Regions from separate parts of the Fructilactobacillus sanfranciscensis genome, predicted to be linked through region 2. Evidence: predicted binding sites of a transcription regulator. Region 2 holds the regulator's gene; each other region holds the start of a gene.
The links. The regulator HrcA, encoded in region 2, represses chaperone genes, less so after heat shock. The targets are predictions, from matches to a motif close to TTAGCACTCNNNNNNNNNGAGTGCTAA.
Positions count from the first base shown of each region.

Region 1: a site for HrcA is predicted at 4,336-4,362, ahead of PY770_RS06595 (ATP-dependent Clp protease ATP-binding subunit). Genes of this name have one in related genera too.
Region 3: a site for HrcA is predicted at 3,740-3,766, ahead of groES (co-chaperone GroES). Genes of this name have one in related genera too.

Region 1 is NZ_CP118925.1:1,256,357-1,263,326, forward strand. It holds gene PY770_RS06570 (glycosyltransferase) at 1-162, opposite strand, end outside; gene PY770_RS06575 (glycosyltransferase family 2 protein) at 214-1,185, opposite strand; gene PY770_RS06580 (hypothetical protein) at 1,216-2,205, opposite strand; gene PY770_RS06585 (accessory gene regulator B family protein) at 2,438-3,112, opposite strand; gene PY770_RS06590 (LCP family glycopolymer transferase) at 3,134-4,132, opposite strand; gene PY770_RS06595 (ATP-dependent Clp protease ATP-binding subunit) at 4,436-6,577, shown strand; gene PY770_RS06600 (hypothetical protein) at 6,662-6,844, shown strand; gene PY770_RS06605 (tyrosine-protein phosphatase) at 6,887-6,970, opposite strand, start outside.
Region 2 is NZ_CP118925.1:827,215-834,184, forward strand. It holds gene dnaJ (molecular chaperone DnaJ) at 1-742, opposite strand, end outside; gene dnaK (molecular chaperone DnaK) at 833-2,677, opposite strand; gene grpE (nucleotide exchange factor GrpE) at 2,727-3,269, opposite strand; gene hrcA (heat-inducible transcriptional repressor HrcA) at 3,283-4,323, opposite strand; gene ribF (riboflavin biosynthesis protein RibF) at 4,416-5,357, opposite strand; gene truB (tRNA pseudouridine(55) synthase TruB) at 5,366-6,277, opposite strand; gene rbfA (30S ribosome-binding factor RbfA) at 6,343-6,693, opposite strand; gene infB (translation initiation factor IF-2) at 6,714-6,970, opposite strand, start outside.
Region 3 is NZ_CP118925.1:501,359-508,328, reverse strand. It holds gene PY770_RS02590 (APC family permease) at 1-1,213, opposite strand, end outside; gene PY770_RS02585 (hypothetical protein) at 1,229-1,651, opposite strand; gene groL (chaperonin GroEL) at 1,772-3,391, opposite strand; gene groES (co-chaperone GroES) at 3,430-3,714, opposite strand; gene PY770_RS02570 (DUF3021 family protein) at 3,826-4,128, opposite strand; partial or broken gene PY770_RS02565 (ATP-binding cassette domain-containing protein) at 4,173-4,598, opposite strand; gene PY770_RS02560 (LemA family protein) at 4,818-5,402, opposite strand; gene PY770_RS02555 (TPM domain-containing protein) at 5,434-6,945, opposite strand; gene PY770_RS02550 (redox-sensing transcriptional repressor Rex) at 6,965-6,970, opposite strand, start outside.

The sequences.
Region 1 (6,970 bases), 430 kb from region 2:
ACAATTTTTTAAAAATGCTTGGTGTTTGACTGGACTAAAGATAAATAGTTCTAAATCGAACTGTTTAATGATGGTTTGGCAATTTCCAAGATAAGTTAAAACACTTTCAGTTCCACCTTTACCACTCAAACCATTTCCAATGACTGCAATTTTATTTTTCATAATCTATAACCTCATAATAAAAAACATTTCAAGTGTACTCTTTTGTTACACTTAAAATGTTTTATTTTTTTGTGAATAAACCTTTATATATTTTTCTGGAAAAATATATGCAAAAACAATTGCAGCAGAATATTTAATTGAAAGATTTTTTATTGCATCATTTAAATTAATTCTATTTATAATTTCTTTTTGTTTTTCCTTATTCCAAAGCGGATTATTTAATATGCTTCTATGAATATAGAATAAGTAGGTTCTAGCTTTGAAAGCATTAAAATAGCTCTTCAAACTGCTGTTATCACAAATAATATCATAAACCTTCTCAATGTAACTTTCACATTTTATTAACAGTGATGGATCATAAGAGTTAGTTGTTGATCCTATATGTTTATTCAAAATATATCCTGGATTAGAAATATAATTAATATCATCAAAATCAATATTCAATAAGTATTTCAAAATAAATAAACTATCTTCAAAATAATTTTCATTAATCATCATAATATTATTTTTTTTAATAATATCTAATCTAAATATTTTATTCCAAAGGCCAACATCCATTTCCTTATTTTTAGTTAAATAATTACCAATAAGTTGATTGTTATTATTACTTTTTTCCAAAATGGAATTTTTTTCAATTTCAACTTTACCATTTGAAAAATCTTTTTGGATTCCAGAAATAACCAATTTTTTATTTTTAATTGATTTCATCATAATATCAATATAGCCTTCACTATACTGATCATCTGCATCTGCAAACATTAAATATTCACCATTTGCATACTCAATTCCAAGATTTCTAGCTTCCGCTTGAAATTTATGACGCTGAAAAAAAAGATATATATTATCATAATTTTTAGCATAATTTTTAACTATATCAATAGTATTATCGAAAGAACCATCATCAATAATCAAAACTTCAAAGTTGTATTTAGTTTTCTGATTTACAATTGAATCCAGTGCTTTTTCAATTGTTTTTTCGGAGTTATAGCTTGGTATAACTACGCTAACATCTACATTTCGCATGTAATTCAATCTCCTAATTTATAAAGCTAATCAAACTTCAATTTTAAATTTATCAATAACCTTACCGATAATCAACACAAACGGTGAATATGAAATATACATCATTTGCGGGTCACCAGTACTATGTAAAGCAATTAATACAAAAATAAATAAAACATACCACTTCTTATTTTTGTATTCTTTAAACATCTGAATTGTTAATAGACCCACAATTATAACGATAAAGATAATCCCAAAAGTAATCAAGTATTGCATATAAGAATTATCTAAATAAAAATAACTTCCCTTTAAATTATGGGTAGGATTAAGTACATTATAAACGACTTTTGTTCCAAAGGGTTGGATTCCATACCTTTCTATTCCAATATGAGAATATAAAACTCGGTTGGACATTAACCGATTGATTTTATCTAATACAAAACCATCTGTCCCTAAATAAGACAAAATCAACGAAACAATTAGAAAAAATGAGAATGCTGCAATTGAAACCACTCCAAAAATTTTACCACAAAAAAAATCAATTAAATTGTCTTTGTACTTAGAATTTAATAATCCAGCCACTAAAACAATTAGTAGTACTAATAAAAATGGGTTCCGAGTGTCAGTTTGTACATAAAGAAAAATATCAAGCACAGTAATTATCCCAATTGCCTTCCAAGACACCATTCCTTTCCTTAAAAAGAAATACGACAAGGTTAAATAAAATAATAATTGAGATGGTAAAGTCACCCAGTTAAACCCTAATCCCTGTCTCCAGATTACAACTCCATTAGGTCCAATTCCTCTGGGAGACTGCATGGTTGGAATTAATCTAAAGTATCCCATTGTTAACGTAAAAATTGTTAAAGGAGCCGTTACGTAGAAAAACACTTTTACAATTTTAGTAAATTCAATATCACTAAGCATTAATAATATCAAAAAAAACCAAAGGGGAAAGGCAATCGTTGATTCATGCCTAACAACTATTCCAAGAACAATTAAACTTCCATAAATCAAATATGATTGACTAGGTTTTCGCATTAGCACACTAATTAAACAACCAATTATTAAAAATAAAGTTGAAAGATCCGGTATCATCCCGAAAAATACTTTATTAGTGGGAATCCAATAAGCATATACCAAAGTGGCAAACATCATTATTAGGTATACACCAAAAAAAGTTAACGAAATATTGGACCTGATTTTTTTTTCATTTGGAAAGATTAATTTTAATTTTGTTAGCATTAAGCTACTCCCACTCACTTTCATAATTTTAACTATTTAATCCATAAATATAACTATATTTATATGGATTAGATTTAGTTTTTACTACTTCACCATTTACATCATAATCATTTATTTGTTTAACTTGTTTTTCAGTTTTTTTATCCTCACTAAACTTAGAATGATTTTTATACTTGAAAATGTATTGATGATTTTGAATCTTAACGTAATCTCCTACATCAATTTTATTCAATTGATTTTTAAAAATATGCGTTCCATCATATTTTTTCATATTTGGAGTTCCAAGCATTACATGAGATTCATTAGGAGTGATTTTGATTACATTACCACTACTTTTTTTACCATTAGGCAAAATTATCATCGTACCTTTACGATGATTGACTTTGAGAACTTTACCTTTAGCGATTACGCGAGTTTCCTTATCATTAATAACAGTATTAGGATCATCAATTCCATCAGAAAAGTATCTTCCAATGAATAAAATTACAATAAGCATTCCAAAAATAAATAAACTAATTTTTTGACATGTTTTAATCTTCTTTAATTTTGATTCAGAAAGTTTAGGGTTATCATGAGAAGCTTGTGCAAAAAAGTAAACGACAATGGCAGTTGCCAGAATAACCGCTACAAGAATAGCAAATATTGCAGAATTCAAAAGATTTCCAATTTTAAACAGAAAGTATTGTAAATTAGTATATTCCAAAATTTGTTCACACTCCTATCCCTAGTTGTTGACCGCAATGTCACCAGTCTCAGCTTCTGGTAGTCCTAAATTGTTTCTGATTTGATTAGTAGTGTTTTGTAATTCTGATTCTGGTGTTACTTGCATAACTGAATCATTAATTTCTTTACCAGTTTGTCCTTGGATGTATGAATTATCCATGTTATCACGAGCTCCAAGATATCCTTTAGTGATTGAAGTTAAATCACCAAAAGTCATATCAGTTTGAGTTGATTTAGATAGCGAATTAATAAATCCAGGATTCAATAGAGCTTCAACGGAACCACTATCTTTAGCAACTGCTTCAAGTACTTGGCGTTGACGTTTTTGACGACCATAATCATTTTCAGGATCATCGTATCTCATTCGAGTATAAGCAAGAGCTTTTTTACCGTTCATATGAGTAGTAACTCCCTTAGTGAAGTGATAACCTTCATAATCAAAAGTTAAAAGTGGTTTGATGTTAACGCCACCAATTTGATTAATAATTTGTTCCAATCCATGCATGTTAAGAACAGCATAGAAATCAATTGGAATGTTCAACATTTTTTGCACAGTCTCAATTGAAGTTTTGGAACTACCGTAAGCATAAGCGGAATTAATTTTGTTAACCCCTTCATCAGCAAATCCAGGAATGTTAACGGCTGTGTCACGAGGAATACTAGTAATTAGTGTTTTCTTAGTTTTTGGATTGATTGTAATTACCATCATTGAATCAGTTCTTCCCTTATAGTCACGTCCCAATTCACCAGTATCAGTTCCCATCAATAGAATTGAGATTGGTTTCTTCTGGCTCAATAACTTAGAAGTATTACGTTCCTTAGTTATTCCAGAATCTTTATAAGCACTATCAACAGCACCTTTAATTGAGGCAAACTTATAAGCTCCAAATCCTAATAAAATTAAAATAAGCACTGCAATCACTGATAAAATAATATTTCTTTTTTTATGATTCTTGGGTTTATTTTCAAATTGACTTCTTTGAATACGACTCTCTTCCATAGTTTGGGCTCCTCTTTAAAACGATAATTAGACAATTTTTATAAAACTGTAATTAGACAATATTTACATTTTAACAAACAATAGCGTAATTTTAAATATTTTTTCTATTGTATCGCTTTTAAATTAAATTTAGATCTGATTAATTAAATCTTAATTTTTGACCATTTTTGACTAAAATTGAGCAAATAACTAACCTTCATTACTCAGCCGTTTTATAATATAAGTACGAAGTTGAAAACAACTTTATCTAATCAGGGTGCTAATTATAGGTGCCCTAATATAACTTGGAAGAAGGATTATACAATGGCAAACAACGGTTTTGGAAACGACCCATTTGGCGGAAGCGGAATGGATGACATTTTCAATAGTTTATTTAACAACATGGGAAATGACGCAAATGCTCGTTACTCTGTTAATGGACACGTACTAACTCCTGAACAAGTCGCAGAAATGCGTAGAACAGGTCAAATTCCTGGTCAAATTGGTAGTCATAACGGTGCTACCCCTACTCAAGCAAAACAACAACAAAAGGCAGAAAGTTACCTTGATAAAATTGGCCGTAACTTAACTGATGAAGCTAAACAAGGTTTTCTTGATCCAGTTATTGGTCGTGATAAAGAAATTCAAGAAACGGCTGAAATTTTAAGTCGTCGAATTAAAAATAACCCAATCTTAGTTGGTGATGCCGGTGTTGGTAAAACTGCTATCGTTGAAGGTTTAGCTCAAAAAATTGTTAAGGGAGATGTTCCTGCAACAATTAAAGACAAACAAGTTATTTCAATCGATCTTTCTTCATTAGAAGCCGGTACTCAATACCGTGGTGCTTACGAAGAAAACATCCAAAAATTAGTTAAAGAAGTTAAAGAACGTAAGAACGTTATCTTATTCTTTGATGAAATTCACCAAATCGTTGGAGCAGGTGCTTCAGGTGACGAAACTGGTGGTAAAGGTTTATCAGATATCTTGAAGCCAGCTCTTTCACGTGGTGAAATATCTGTAATTGGTGCTACTACTCAAGACGAATACCGTAACACAATTATGAAAGATGCTGCTTTAGCACGTCGTTTCAATGATGTTGTAGTTAACGCTCCTAGCAAAGACACTACTTTTGAAATCTTAAAAGGAATTCGTAAATCATACGAAGATCATCATCAAGTTAAATTACCAGATGATGTTTTGAAAGCTGCAATTGAATACTCAGAACAATACATTCCTCAAAGATCATTACCTGATAAAGCAATTGATCTTATCGATATGACGGCTGCTCATTTAGCTGCTAAGAACCCTGTTACTGACAAGGTTAGTCTTGAAAAAGAACTTAAAGCTGCTAAAGACCAAAAAGCTGCACACGCTAAAGCTGAAAAATTCGAAGAAGCTGCTAAAGATAAAGCTAAGATTGCTGAAATCGAAAAGAAACTTAAGAGTGAAACTGATGACACTGAAACACCAGTTGCTAAACCTTCTGATATTGCAGATTCAGTAGAACGTTTAACTGGAATTCCAGTATCACAAATGAGTACTGACGATATGGAACGTTTGAAGAGTATGGACAGTCGTTTGAAATCACACATCATCGGTCAAGATGAAGCTGTTGACGCTGTAGTTGATGCCATTCGTCGTAACCGTGCTGGTTTTGATGACGGTAACCGGCCAATCGGTTCATTCTTATTCGTTGGACCTACTGGTGTTGGTAAAACTGAATTAGTTAAACAATTAGCAAAAGACATGTTTAACGATGAAGATTCAATTATCCGTCTTGATATGTCAGAATACCAAGATGAAACTGCTGTCTCAAAGATGATTGGTGCTACTGCTGGTTACGTTGGTTACAACGATAACGGTAATACCCTTACTGAACGTGTAAGAAGAAATCCTTACTCAATCGTCTTACTTGATGAAATTGAAAAAGCTAACCCACAAGTTATTACCCTATTACTTCAAGTAATGGATGACGGTCGTTTAACTGATGGTCAAGGTAACGTGGTTAACTTTAAGAACACAGTTATCATTGCAACTTCAAATGCCGGATTCAGTAGTGATGCAATCACTAAGAACCAAAAAGAAGATATGAAGATTATGGATCGTTTAGCTCCATACTTCAGACCAGAATTCTTAAACCGTTTCAACGCTATTGTTGAATTCAGTCACTTAACTAAGGAAGACTTAAGCAAGATTGTTGATCTTATGATTGATAACTTGAACGACACCTTAGCAAGAAAAGACATGAAACTTGAAATCAGCGATGAAGTTAAAAACTGGTTGATGGAACAAGGTTACGATGAAGCAATGGGTGCTCGTCCACTCCGTCGTGTAATTGAACAACAATTACGTGATAAGATTGCTATGTTCTACTTGGATCACCAAGAAATTAAGAATATTAAAGCTGTTCTTGATCACAACAATGACACAATTAAAATTGAAGCTAACGAAAAAGCAAGTAAATAATTAGCTGCTAGCTTAAAAGACATAACCATTTTGGTTATGTCTTTTTTGTTATATACTTATTTTAAAAACGATAAGGAATTATGTATGAAAATTAATAAGTTAAAAGTTTTTAAAATTGTTGCACTTGTTATAAGCTTGCTATTTAAAGATTATCAACCACAAATTGAAATGTTGTTTAACCCAAAAGAACGGAGCTTAGCTGTTGCACAAATTAGAGATCACGGTTTAATTGATGTCGTACTACCTATCCTTAGTTATATTAGATAAAATCATCAAAAAAATACATACTAAATATTATTTTAATGTTAATTAAAACAAACCTAAAAATTTCTTTTTTTTCTTAATAGGCATAATTGTACCTTGCTCGATATCGTCACCATTTAAAATAGCTTT
Region 2 (6,970 bases):
CACCATTTTCTCCAGCATTCCCTTGGCCTTGAAGCCGCATTTGTTGACCTTCTTCAACTCCAGCAGGAACATTAACCTCAACTTTATGTTCTTCTTCAATTTTACCGATTCCACCACATTTAGGACATCTTTCCTTAATGATTTTACCAGTTCCGTGACACTTAGGACAAGCAGTCTGGGTTTGCATTTGTCCCATTGGCGTATTAACTGTTCTCATCACAACTCCAGAACCATGACAGTCAGGACAAGTTTCCGGATGCGTTCCTGGTTTAGCACCAGTTCCATGACAATCAGGACATTGAGCTTGACGATGATAGGTAATTGTCTTTTTAGCCCCAAAAATAGCTTCGTCAAAGGTTAGATTTAGTTGGTATTGTAAATCTTCTCCTCGTCTGGGAGCAGTTGGATCTTGACGTTGACGACGACCTCCGCCAAAAAGATCACTAAAGATGTCGGAGAAGTCACCATAGTTAGCACCACCGCCAAAACCGCCACCTTGACCTCCGCCACCAAATCCTTGAGGACCATCGGCTGAACCGTATTGATCATAGTTAGCTCGTTTTTGTTTATCACTTAAAACTTCATAAGCTTCTGTAATTTCTTTAAATTTTGCTTCTGCTCCAGGTTCTTTATTAATATCTGGATGATATTTCTTTGATAGATGTCGATATGCGTGACTAATATCTTTATCGGTGGCATCTTTAGAAATTCCTAAAATATCATAATAATTTTTATCAGCCATGATAACCTCCACTTTAATTTAATTACAAAAAGCCAAAGCCAACCGAAGTGGCTTTGGCTTTTTGTAAATTTTTACTACTTTTGAATCAGATTATTTTTTATCGTCATCATGAACTTCGTGGAAGTCACCATCAACAGTGTTGTCATCTTTCTTAGATGCATCACCATTAGCAGCACCGGCTTCTCCACCTTGAGATTGTTGTTGTTGATATAACTTAACGGCAACAGCTTGAACTTTTTCGTTCAAAGCATCTTTCTTAGCTTTCATATCATCAAGGTTACCATCAGCTTTAGCTTTCTTTAATTCTTCTTCAGCGTCTTTAACCCCTTTGATTTCGTCTTCAGAAACTTTACCTTCAACGTCTTTCAAAGTTTTATCAGTTTGGAAGATTAATTGGTCAACTTCATTGTTTAAGTCAACTTCTTCTTTTTTCTTCTTATCTGCTTCTTCGTTAGCCTTGGCTTCATTCATCATCTTTTCGATTTCTTCATCAGAAAGACCATTTGAATCCTTGATAGTAATCTTTTGTTCCTTACCAGTTCCTTTATCTTTAGCAGATACATTTACGATACCATTTTTATCGATATCAAATGTAACTTCGATTTGTGGAATTCCTCGAGGAGCAGCAGGAATGTCAGTCAATTGGAAACGACCCAATGATTTGTTATCTGCAGCCATTGGACGTTCACCTTGTAAGACATGAATATCTACAGCAGTTTGGTTATCTGCAGCAGTTGAGAAAGTTTGTGATTTTGAAGTTGGGATAGTCGTGTTCTTTTCGATTAACTTAGTCATGACACCACCCATTGTTTCAATACCTAATGACAATGGAGTAACGTCAAGTAAAACAACGTCTTTAACATCACCAGTAAGCACACCACCTTGAACAGCAGCACCTAAAGCAACCGCTTCATCAGGGTTAATTGAGTGGTTAGGTTCTTTACCAGACCATTCCTTAACTGCTTCTTGAACGGCAGGAATTCTAGTTGATCCACCATTTAAGATAACTTCGTCAATATCACTAGTACTCAAACCAGCATCTTTCAAAGCATTTTCAAATGGAATCTTAGTTTTTTCAACTAAGTCATGAGTTAATTCATTGAACTTAGCACGAGTAAGCGTAGTTTGTAAATGAAGAGGGCCATTATCGTTTGATGCGATAAATGGAAGACTGATTTCAGTTTGGTTAACACCTGAAAGTTCTTTCTTAGCTTTTTCAGCAGCATCTTTCAAACGTTGTAAAGCCATCTTATCTTGAGCTAAGTCAACACCGTTTTCTTTCTTGAATTCAGCAACCAAGTAATCAATGATTCTTTGGTCAAAGTCGTCTCCACCAAGATGAGTATCACCATTAGTTGAAAGAACTTGGAAAACACCGTCACCTAATTCAAGAACAGATACATCAAAAGTACCTCCACCTAAATCATAAACAAGAATTTTTTCGTCTTTATCTTGTTTATCCAAACCGTATGCCAATGCAGCAGCAGTAGGTTCGTTAATAATCCGTTTAACGTCTAATCCAGCAATCTTACCAGCATCTTTAGTAGCTTGACGTTGGGCATCATTAAAGTAAGCAGGAACTGTAATAACTGCTTCACTAACTGTATCACTAAGGTAATCTTCAGCATAACCTTTGATGTATTGAAGAATCATTGCAGAAATTTGTTGTGGTGTGTATTTTTTACCATCAATGTCAACTGTGTATCCTTCTTCACCCATGTGACTCTTAATTGAACGAACAGTATTAGGGTTAGTGATTTCTTGACGTTTTGCCACTTCACCAACTTGAATTTCACCATTCTTAAAAGCAACTACTGAAGGAGTGGTTCTTGAACCATCAGGATTAGTGATGATTTTTGGTTTTCCACCTTCCATTACAGCAACTGCAGAGTTTGTAGTACCTAAATCAATACCAATAATTTTATTACTTGCCATTTTAAATACCTTCTTTAAATTTATTTTTTTATTTAATTAATAGTTATAACTATTGTGCTACAACTACCATTGCTGGCCGGAGCACCCGATCAGCAAGTTTGTAACCACTTTGTAAAACTTGAACAACTGTATCAGCAGGATGATCATCATCTGCTGGAACGGTTTGAACAGCTTGATGAAGTTCTGGGTCAAAAGCAACCCCATCTGCATCGATTTCCTTGATATCATTGTCATTTAATGCTTTTTCAAGGTGTTTGTAAACCATTTCGATTCCAGTTTTAAGTTGTTGACCACTATCGTTATCAACTTGAACTTGCAAAGCACGCTTTAAATCATCCATTACTGGAACGACTTCTTTAGCTAGTCTTTGTGCTCCATATTTAGCAAGGGCACTTTGTTCTTTTTGACTACGCTTTTGCATGTTTTGAATTTCAGCTTGAGCACGCAAATAATCATTTTGTGAATCGTCTAATTGTTGTTGTAATTCAGCAATTTTAGCTGATAATGCATCAACTTTAGGATCAGACTTTGGTTCTTCAACCGCTTCATCTTTTATTATCGGTTGCTTATCTTCAGCTTTTTTCTTTGACATGTTCAACCCTCCTTTACTGATCATAACTACGATAATAACCGGAAATTCGATTTTTCAATTCGTGGCGAAAGGCATCAACTACTCCCAACATATTCGGATATGACATCCGCGTTGGACCAATCAACGCAATTCTACCAATTCCATGATTACCTAAATCATAACTTCCGGTAATTATGCTGTAATCTTTTAACCAATCATTATCAAATTCAGCTCCAATTTTAACTGAAATTGGCTTTGAACTTTTTTCTAACAAAGCATCAATTCCGTTATCGTTATTAAACATCGAATATAATGATTTGATTTTAGAAAAATCTTGTTTGCCATTTTGTTCGAACATATTCATTTGACCACTAATGAAATAATGATCATCATCAATTTTACTCAAAATAGCTTGAATTGCTCGAACAAATTGATTTGTATCAGGAAGATATGTGTGCAACTCAGTCAATATTTTTGATTGAAAAACTTGTTTAACTTCACACGCAGTTTTACCAACTAATTGTTGATTTAATAAGTTAGTTGCGAGTGATAATTGTGAATCAATATACTGATTCGTTACCAAAAATGACTGACTTTCCACTTGTTCATTTCCCATTACGATTACCACCATCATGCGATTTAACCCAAGATTGACCAACTGAAGATGCTTAATTGTATTTTCAGTTGTTAATTCTGGACTAAACGTTAGGGCTGTATAATCAGTAAGATGTGAAAGGATATCAGCAGACTGACGAACAATCTCATCAATTTGCTGAAAAGAACCATCTAACATTTCACTAATGTACTCTAATCGCTTTGTATCAAGCTTTGCAGGTTTAGCTAAATTATCAATATAATATCGATAACCTTGATTAGAAGGTACTCTTCCAGAAGAAGTATGCAACTTCTCAATGAAATTTTGATGACTTAAAACGGCCATTTCATTTCGAATCGTTGCTGAACTAACATGAATCGGTAATTGTTCAGCTAAAGCCTTAGATCCAATAGGAACACCAGTTTTAGAATAATCATCAATAATATACTTTAGTATCATTGACTGTCGTTCTGTCAGCATCTTCATCACTTCCTTTTTAGCACTCACACATTTCAAGTGCTAAGGTACATTTATAGAGTACCAAGGAATAAAGTTAAGGTCAAGAATTAAGCTTAACCATTATTTTTAAAATACGTACGCGTATTAATTTCATCCCGTTTAAGTTGTTCAATCAAAGCTTCTTTACCAGTATACTTGACTTCATCACGCATTTTCTTTAGCCACCGAACTTTAACTTCATTACCATAAATATTTTGGTTAAAACCTAGGATGTTAATTTCAATTGTAACCGGATTATGATCCCCAAAAGTTACGTTTCTGCCAATGGAAGCCATCGCTGGCAACCATTGATCATTGACTAGCATGCTTACAATGTAAACTCCTTCAGAAGGAAGCTGTTGAAATTCACTATATTCAAGATTAGCAGTTGGAAAACCTAAAGTCCGTCCCCGTGCTAATCCATGAATTACTGTACCAGTCGTTTCAAATGAATATCCCAATAAATCATTAACAGTTAGCATATGACCGTCTTCTAAATTACGACGAATACGCGTAGAACTAATCTTTTTATCATCTAATCGGTCAGCTGGAACGGTGTTTACATTAAAACGGCCTTGTGCGTAACCTGGTAAATCTTTCATTGTTGCCTTTTTGGCTCCATAAGTATGGTCAAATCCTGCCACTACGGTATCAACATTCATTCGCATTAGAAAGTTATCTACAAAAGCTTGCGGTTTTTGGGCCTGGAAAGCAAAGTTATAATTCACGCGATAAACAATATCAACACCAAGCTTTGCAAACAAATCAACTTTCCTCTCCCAAATAGAAAGATACCGAGCTGCATTTCCTTCCAATTTTTTGTAAACCAGAGCAGGATGGTGATCATAAGTTAAAACTGCCAATGGTAAATCCTTTTGCTTTGCAATTTTTTGAGCTTGTTTAATCACCTTTTGATGTCCCAAATGGACACCATCAAAAAAACCCATTGCTAAAACAATTGGACGTTTAAATTCAATTTTTTTACTAATTGGATAAGACAAATTGATAACTTTCATAACTTCCCCTAATCAAGATTAAACATTTTAAATGGTTTATATTGTTGCTTTTCTTCACTGCGTTCGTATAATGCTCGATCAACTCCATCATAACAAAGTAAAACAAATTCATCATTTGAATTAACTTCATTAAAACGCAAAAAAGCTCCATTTTTGATACGAGACCATTGTTGATCTGTCAAATTAATTTTGACATAATTTTCCAAAGCTTTACCAATTGGATAAATTAATGATGCTAATTCACCATTTTGGGAAGCTTTTTCTAATTGTTCAAAAGTAACTGTTTCGTCTAATGTGAAACCTCCACTTTTAATTCTAGTTAGTTGTGACATTACAGCAGGAATACCAAACTTTTTTCCAAAATCTACAGCCAATGTTCTCACATATGTCCCTTTACCACAGCCTACTTCAAAAAAAATGGTTTGCGTGTGCGTTTTTTCATCAATGATTGATTGACCTAGTTCTTTAAAGTAATCTATTCTAGCAATTCGTTTTGGCCGTTCAACTGTTTCACCATGACGAGCATAATCATATAGACGACGACCGTTAACTTTCACAGCTGAAAACATCGGTGGAATTTGAGTAATGTTACCAACAAAATTATTTAAACCAGTTTGAATTTGTTTATCAGTTAAAGGTTTAAAGTCATAATTTTCAGCTATAATTTCTCCATCTAGATCTTCAGTAGTTGTTGAAAAACCTAACGTAATAGAACCCCGATAGATTTTTCCAGATGCCATTAAAAAATCTACTACTTTAGTGGCATGACCTAAACAAACTGGTAAAACACCATCTACATTAGGATCTAAGGTTCCACTATGTCCAATTCTTTTTTGGTGAATAATATGCCGCATTTTACTGATACAATCAAAACTCGTCATGCCCAATGGTTTATATAAAGGAATTATTCCAGTAATCATGTTATCACCTCATTTATTTATGTACGCAAAAATGACTGAGAACGAGCTGTTCTCAGTCACCTTTTTTATTGTTCGCGTTTTAATTTATTAATTAATTCATCAATCTTACTTCCGTATTGAATTGATTGATCCTTTTCAAAATGAATCTCAGGTGTAACGTAAATACTCAAACGATGTCCAAGTTCACCACGGATTAATCCAGTAGCTTTATCAAGTCCTTTTTGAACTTGTTCTTGATCTTTTTCATCGTCTTTTAAAGTACTATAAAAAATAGTAGCTTGTTGTAAATCACCAGTAGCTTTAACTCCAGTGATTGTTATTCCTTGAACTCGAGGATCACGAACTCTTTTTAGTAGAATATCATCTACTTCTCGTTGAATTTCTTGTTGTAATCTTCCAACCCGATATTGAGCCATGTCAAAACTCTCCTTTCTAATTATTTAGGAGCAACTTCTTTCATTTGGTAGGCTTCAACAACATCTCCTTCTTTGATGTCATTGTAATTTTCAATTGTAAGTCCACATTCATGACCTTGCTTAACTTCTTTAACATCATCTTTGAAACGCTTCAAACTACCAATTTCACCGTCATATTTAACAACGTTATCACGAATTAAACGAACTTTACTGTCATTCTTAATGTAACCTTCGTTTACCATTCCACCAGCAATTGTACCAACTGCTGAAGCTTTGT
Region 3 (6,970 bases), 330 kb from region 2:
CAGGCCAAAAACCTGTTCGTTCTCGTAACCAATGCACAATCATTCCAGATTGTGACAAAGTAAATGGCACGAAAACCCCTACCGCATAAAGTGGAATCAAAAGATTTGTTTCACCGTTAAAGACCGCAATTAAAATAATTGCCCCAATTGCTAAGGAAATAATCCCGTTAGAATAACCTAAACGGTCACCCTTATCAAGATATGCATGGGGAAGATATTTATCTTTTGCTATGTTATAAGCCAAAATTGGGAAGGCTGAGAATCCAGTATTAGCCGCAACTGCCAAAATTAAAGCCGTTGACATTTGAAGTAGGTAATAGAAAATTCCGTGACCGAACACACCAATTCCGATTTGTGATAAAACCGTATCTTTGGCACTAGGAATAATTCCCATGTAGTAACTTAAGAAAGTAATTCCTGAGAAGAATGCTGCTAAAATGATGGCCATTAAGGCTAACGTGTTAGCGGCGTTTTTACGTTTTGGCTTTTTAAAGTTAGGAACGGCATTACTAATCGCTTCAACCCCAGTTAAGGAAGCTGAACCAGATGAGAAAGCCTTGAAGAATAGCACTAAGGTCATTCCTTGAACCGAAGCATTAAGCGGTGCATAGGCGTGGTACATGATTTTACCTGTCATGATGTTATAGGCACCCAATCCAATCATGAAAATAATCATGAAAATGAATAGATACACTGGAACCACTAAGAAAGCGGCTGAATCCCGCATTCCCCGTAAGTTCAAAATCATGATGGCAATCACGATCACAATGGCAATCTGAACTTGGTAATTGTATAGGGCAGGAATCGCTGAAGTAATTGCTTCAGTTCCAGACGTCGTTGAAACCGCCACAGTCAGCATATAGTCGACTAATAGAGATCCACCAGCAACTAGTCCCGTTGCCTCACCCCAGTTGGTTCTAGCAACCACATAAGCTCCCCCACCAGATGGGTAAGCATAAATAATTTGTCTGTATGACAAAGTAATGGCAGCAAGTAAAACCAAAACTAATAAAGCAGCCCACATTTGATACATCAACGCAGCCGTTGATAAAGTAATCAACACTGCTGTAATTTGTTCAGTACCATAAGCAACTGATGATAAAGCATCAGATGACAATAATGCCAACCCTTTAAATTTTGTTAATGACTGTCCTGACTCATCAGTGCTTTTGAGCGGACGTCCGATAATCAATCTTTTTAAATATCGCCACATGAAACTTGCTCCTATTTAATAATTAATTTGTATTTTCAACATGGTGTTAATTGTACTACAAATCTTAATGAAAAAAAAAGAAAGCTCACAAATTTGCGAACTTTCCTTAAAAATTTTATATGTCACATTACTAATTATTTCTTCTAAAAAATCATATGCATAACTTTCAATTTTATTTATTTTAGTATTATCCATTGATTTTTCATCGAATTCATCAATATAGTTATTAATCTTTTCCCGTTTTTCTGGCTCTAAAACAGCTACCATACCCAAAAATACATTCATATTATATTCAATACGTTCAAGTTCATTTTCTGAATTGCTATTAGAAAAATCTTTAAATTGTATAAAATATTCATTAAGATATGGTTTACTCATAGAAAGTCCAACTTGACTATTAAGATAATTTATAACTATTAATTCAAGATTTTCAGCCATTTTATTATCAATATTTCATTTAGCATAGCTAGACTCCTCTATATCCATTAAACTAATGTACACATAGGACAAGTTATTAACGAATTTAACAATTATCTTTTACATACTAGTTACATGTTTTTACATCATTCCAGGCATTCCTTGTGGCATAGCAGGTGCAGCATTGTTTTCTTCTGGTTTTTCAGCAACGACTGCTTCAGTTGTTAATAACAATGATGAAACAGATGCAGCATTTTGAAGTGCTGAGCGACTAACCTTGGTTGGATCAACAACTCCGGCAGCAATCATATCTTCGTATTTGTCATCCGCAGCATTGTAACCAATTCCTGGTTTTTCTTGTTTCAAGTGATCAACGACCACGGCACCATCAACTCCCGCATTAGCAGCAATTTGTTTTACTGGTGCTTCTAAGGCCCGACTGACAATTTCAACTCCAGTCTTTTCATCACCAGTAGCTTCAACTGCATCAACGTCTTTAAGAATGTTGATGAATGCAGTACCACCACCGGGAACAAAGCCTTCTTCAACGGCAGCACGAGTTGCGTTCAAAGCATCTTCAATGCGGTACTTGCGTTCTTTTAATTCAGTTTCAGTAGCAGCACCAACTTTGATAACAGCAACACCACCGGCTAATTTAGCAAGGCGTTCTTGAAGTTTTTCCCGATCAAATTGTGAAGTTGTAGCAGCTAATTGAGTTTTAATTTCGTTAACTCGTTTAGCAATGGCTTCTTTGCTTCCCTTACCTTCAACAATCGTAGTCTTGTCTTTAGTAACGTTAACTTTGTTAGCTTGACCTAATTGTTCAAGGGTAGTGTCCTTTAATTCAAGACCTAAGTCATCAGTAATGACAGTTGCTCCAGTCAAAACTGCAATATCTTGTAATTGAGCTTTACGACGGTCACCAAAACCAGGTGCTTTAACAGCAACTACATTGAAGGTTCCTCTCATCTTGTTTAATACAAGGGTTGGAAGAACTTCACCACCGATATCATCGGCAATGATTAACAATGAACGACCTTGTTGCACAACTTCTTGAAGAAGTGACATGATATCTTGCATGTTGTTAATCTTTTTATCGGTTACCAAAATGTATGGATTATCAAGATCTGCTTCCATCTTTTCTTGGTCAGTTACCATGTATTGTGACATGTAACCACGGTCAAATTCCATTCCTTCAACGACATCAAGGCTGGTTTCAACCCCTTTAGAGTCTTCAATGGTAATGACTCCGTCGTTACCAACTTTTTCCATGGCATCTGCAATTAATTTACCAACTTTTTCACTGGCAGATGAAATTGATGCGATTTGAGCAATATCTTCTTTGTTTTCCACTTTGTGACTCATCTTGTGAAGCCCAGCAACGGCAGCTGCAGTTGCTTTTTCGATTCCACGACGAACACCAACTGGGTTAGCACCAGCAGTGACGTTCTTCATGCCTTCTTTAACAATTGCTTGCGTTAAAACCGTAGCAGTTGTCGTACCATCACCAGCAACATCATTAGTTTTTGATGCAACTTCAGCGACTAGTTTAGCACCCATGTTTTGGAAATGATCTGGCAATGAAATTGCACGAGCAATCGTAACCCCATCATTAGTAATGGTTGGGTTACCAGCTGTTTCTTCCAAAACGACATTCCGTCCCTTAGGACCCATTGTAGTTTTAACTGTATCTGCTAATTTGTCGACCCCTTTAAGCATTTCGCTACGGGCGTCATCAGAAAATTTAATCTCTTTAGCCATATTAATTACCTCTTATTCTTCATTAGTTGTTCTTTAGATTATTTAATAATTGCAAGTAAGTCATTTTCGTGCATTACCAAATATGATTTTTCGTCATATTCAATTTTAGTTCCGGCGTATTTATCAAACATCACAACGTCCCCTTCTTTAACTACAGGGGCAATTTTTTCACCGTTGTCTAAAATACGACCAGTTCCAACTGCAACAATCTTACCTTCTGTTGGTTTTTGTTTAGCATTTTCTGCCAAAACAATGCCACCAATATTCTTTTCTGCTTGAGCTTTAACCTCAATAATTACACGATCACCAATTGGTTGTAACATATCTAAAACCTCCAAAATTTCTTTTTTAGCACTCACAAATAAAGAGTGCTAACTTCACTTACTAATATAATACAATCTTAGCTAAATGACAAAATAAACGTCCTAAACTTTTTATTTCTGATTAAATTTATTCAGCTGTTTATTGGTTTCCTTAGCACTAGCCTTATTCCAAACAATAATTCCTAACCATACTAGAAGATAGATAACAAAAAAATTAATAACTACAATGAGTAATCCATGCCAACTATTAATCCAACCATTAACGTAGAAAGTCCCTAAAAAAATCACTGATATTAGTCCAAAATGAATTAAATAAGTTAGTCCAGCTGAAATTTTTTCATTGCCAATCATTTGTGAAATGACCCCAGTAATAATGTTAAAGCGTGTATCGGTAAAAGTTTGTGCTTGTGTCATTCTTACTAACAAATAGCAAAACGAACCGATTAATAGTCCGGTTACCTCACTTTTAATCCAGTCGTTGGTTCATCTAAAAATAAAACTTCTGGTCGATGTAATAGTGCTCTCGCAATATCAACCCGTCTGCGTTGTCCTCCCGATAAAGTTCCATATTTTTGTTTAAGAAAATTATCAATCCCAATTAAATGGGCAATTTCTAAAATATCAGCTGGGGTAACGTTTTTGTACATCTCAGCTCTTAAGTATAAATTATCTTGAACTGACAATTTGCTATCTAATACGCTATTTTGGAAAACAATCCCAATTTTAGTTCGATATTCCTTTTTAGTGGGATTAATCTTTTCTAACTGAATCGAACCGGAAGTTGGTTGTAAAAGTCCTGTCAACATTTCAATCGTTGTCGACTTTCCCGCACCGTTTGGCCCTAAAATTGTCACAAATTCACCCTTTTCAATTTGTAAATCAATCTTATCAACTGCTACTTTATTCTTGTAAACTTTGGTTAATTATTTTGCATTTAAAAAACTCATTTTTATCCCCCTTAATTGGTGTTTACAATTTAACCTAAAATAATGATTTTGTAGTCAAAAGTAAGGTATGAGGTCAAAATATCGGTTTTAGTGGTCAAAAAAATAGCTCCAAAACTAAAGAAAAACTCTAGTTTTGAAGCTATTTTCATTTAAATTTTAATTATCTAAATCAACTTTTGGTGCTTGACTAGCAGTCGGAGCACTTTGGAAAAATGGCTTAGTTTTCATCCCGGCATTATTAGCAACAATGCTACTTGGGAAAGAAACTACTTTTCGGTTATAAACTTGAACCGCATCATTGTAATCGCGACGAGTTTGACTAATTCGGTTTTCTGAACCTTCAATTTGCGTCATCAAATCATTAACATTTGATGAACTGGCCAATTCAGGATAATTTTCGTGAACAGCATTAATCAAAACTTGCGTTTGTTTGTTCAAATTATCGGCTTGTTTAACTTTATCAGCTGGGGTACTAGCATTGTCATATTGTTTTCTAGCATCCGCAATCTTCCCGAAAATCTTTTGTTCGTTCTTCATATTACCTTTAACGGCTCCTACCAATTGAGGAGTTAAATCTGCCCGTCTTTGCAATTGAACCTCAACGTTACTCCATTGTTGGTCAACATTTTGTTGTTGAACTCGCAAACTATTTTGGGTCATGATAAACCACCCACCGATTGCAATTACCAAAAAGACAATTACTCCAACAATACTTAAAGTTATTTTTGTATTTTTAGTCATATTCTTTTTCCTTTATCTATAATAATTGTGATTAAAAATTAAATCCGCCACCATCATCATCGCCAGACCCACCGAAACCACTTCCGAAGTCAGAAGCGTCAAATCCTGAATCTCCACCAAATCCACCACCAAATGGAGGAAAATTATCATCATGCCAATCAGAATTGGAATGACTTAATAAACTAAGTGCTCCCAATAACAGAGCAGTGTTCACTAAGCCATTGGTTACAAAACGTTTCTTTTGCTCATCTGATAAATCATTGATGTATTGATCTGGATTATGAATGCCAGCTCTTTTCATTTTAGCACGTAAACTAGCATCATTATCAATCTGGTAGTGCAAAGTTGCATCTGCCAAACTAATTTCTAAGGCATTTTGTAAACTAGTTTGAAATTCAGCGGTCGTAGCTGGTAAACCGAACCAGGTTAACTGGGCAATTTGGCGAACGGTATCATTCACAAATTGATTTACATCGCCTGGAAAATGATGTTGCACGGCATACTGCTGAGCTGCTTGGACCACAACTTGAAGATTTGCTTGTTTCCGTTGTTGCAGTTGCGTTTGATAACTTACTAGTGTTTGACTGGAAATTAGTTGTTGCTGATAAAGCGGATTGCCCTTTTCCATTTCTAACTTAGGATTTTGAGCTAAACTAATTGGCTGTTTTAAATGAAGCGAGTTTAACAAATACCACCATTCCGGATTACTTAAGTGTCTGATGTTAAAACTTTGATTTTGTTGCAACTCATCCGTTACAAATTGATTTAAACTTTTTAATAATTGATTGTCCGTAATTCCTGTTTTAGCAAAGCGTTGCTGTACTAAGGTATGCTGATCCCGATTCCGAAGCTTGGGAAAAACTAACTTAGCTACTGCGAAACCAACTAATCCAAAACAAATTGCTAAAAATAAAATGAATGCCACACTTGCTTTGTTTCTTTGTAAGACAGCTGCTGCACTATTATCTTCAATTCCCGGAGTCGCAGATTGTGAATCATTCACATTATTCGGCTGACTAATTTCACTTTGGTGCACGGCTAAATATTGATAAACCTGATTAGTTAGCTGACTCACCCCTAGATTGTAATCATGCTGCTGAAAAGCTTGCTGAATTTTCTCATTGACTAAGCTAGATTTCGCCCCATCTGGTAAAGCTGCTTCTAATCCAGTACCAACTTCCAATCGATTAACGTGATCTTTGGTATCAATCACTAACAACATCCCGTTATTCCAACCTTTTTGACCAATTCCTAACTTTTTCATTTGATCATGGACATAATCTTCAATGCTACTTTCCCCATTGGGCAGACCATTAAGCGTAATTACCGCTAATTGAGGGTGGCCTTTAATTTTTTTCAAGCTAGTCTTGTTGAGATGATCAATTTGATTAATTGTCGTTTGATTTAGGACCTGGGCATTATCTTTTACCCACGCTGATTCATGAATTCCATCAGCCTTAACAGCTTGAAATCCAATAAAAAAGACAAAAAATGATAATAAAAAAAGAGCTACGGTAAAATATTTTTTAATTGGCTCGCACAAATAAATTACCCCCACTCTTTTATTC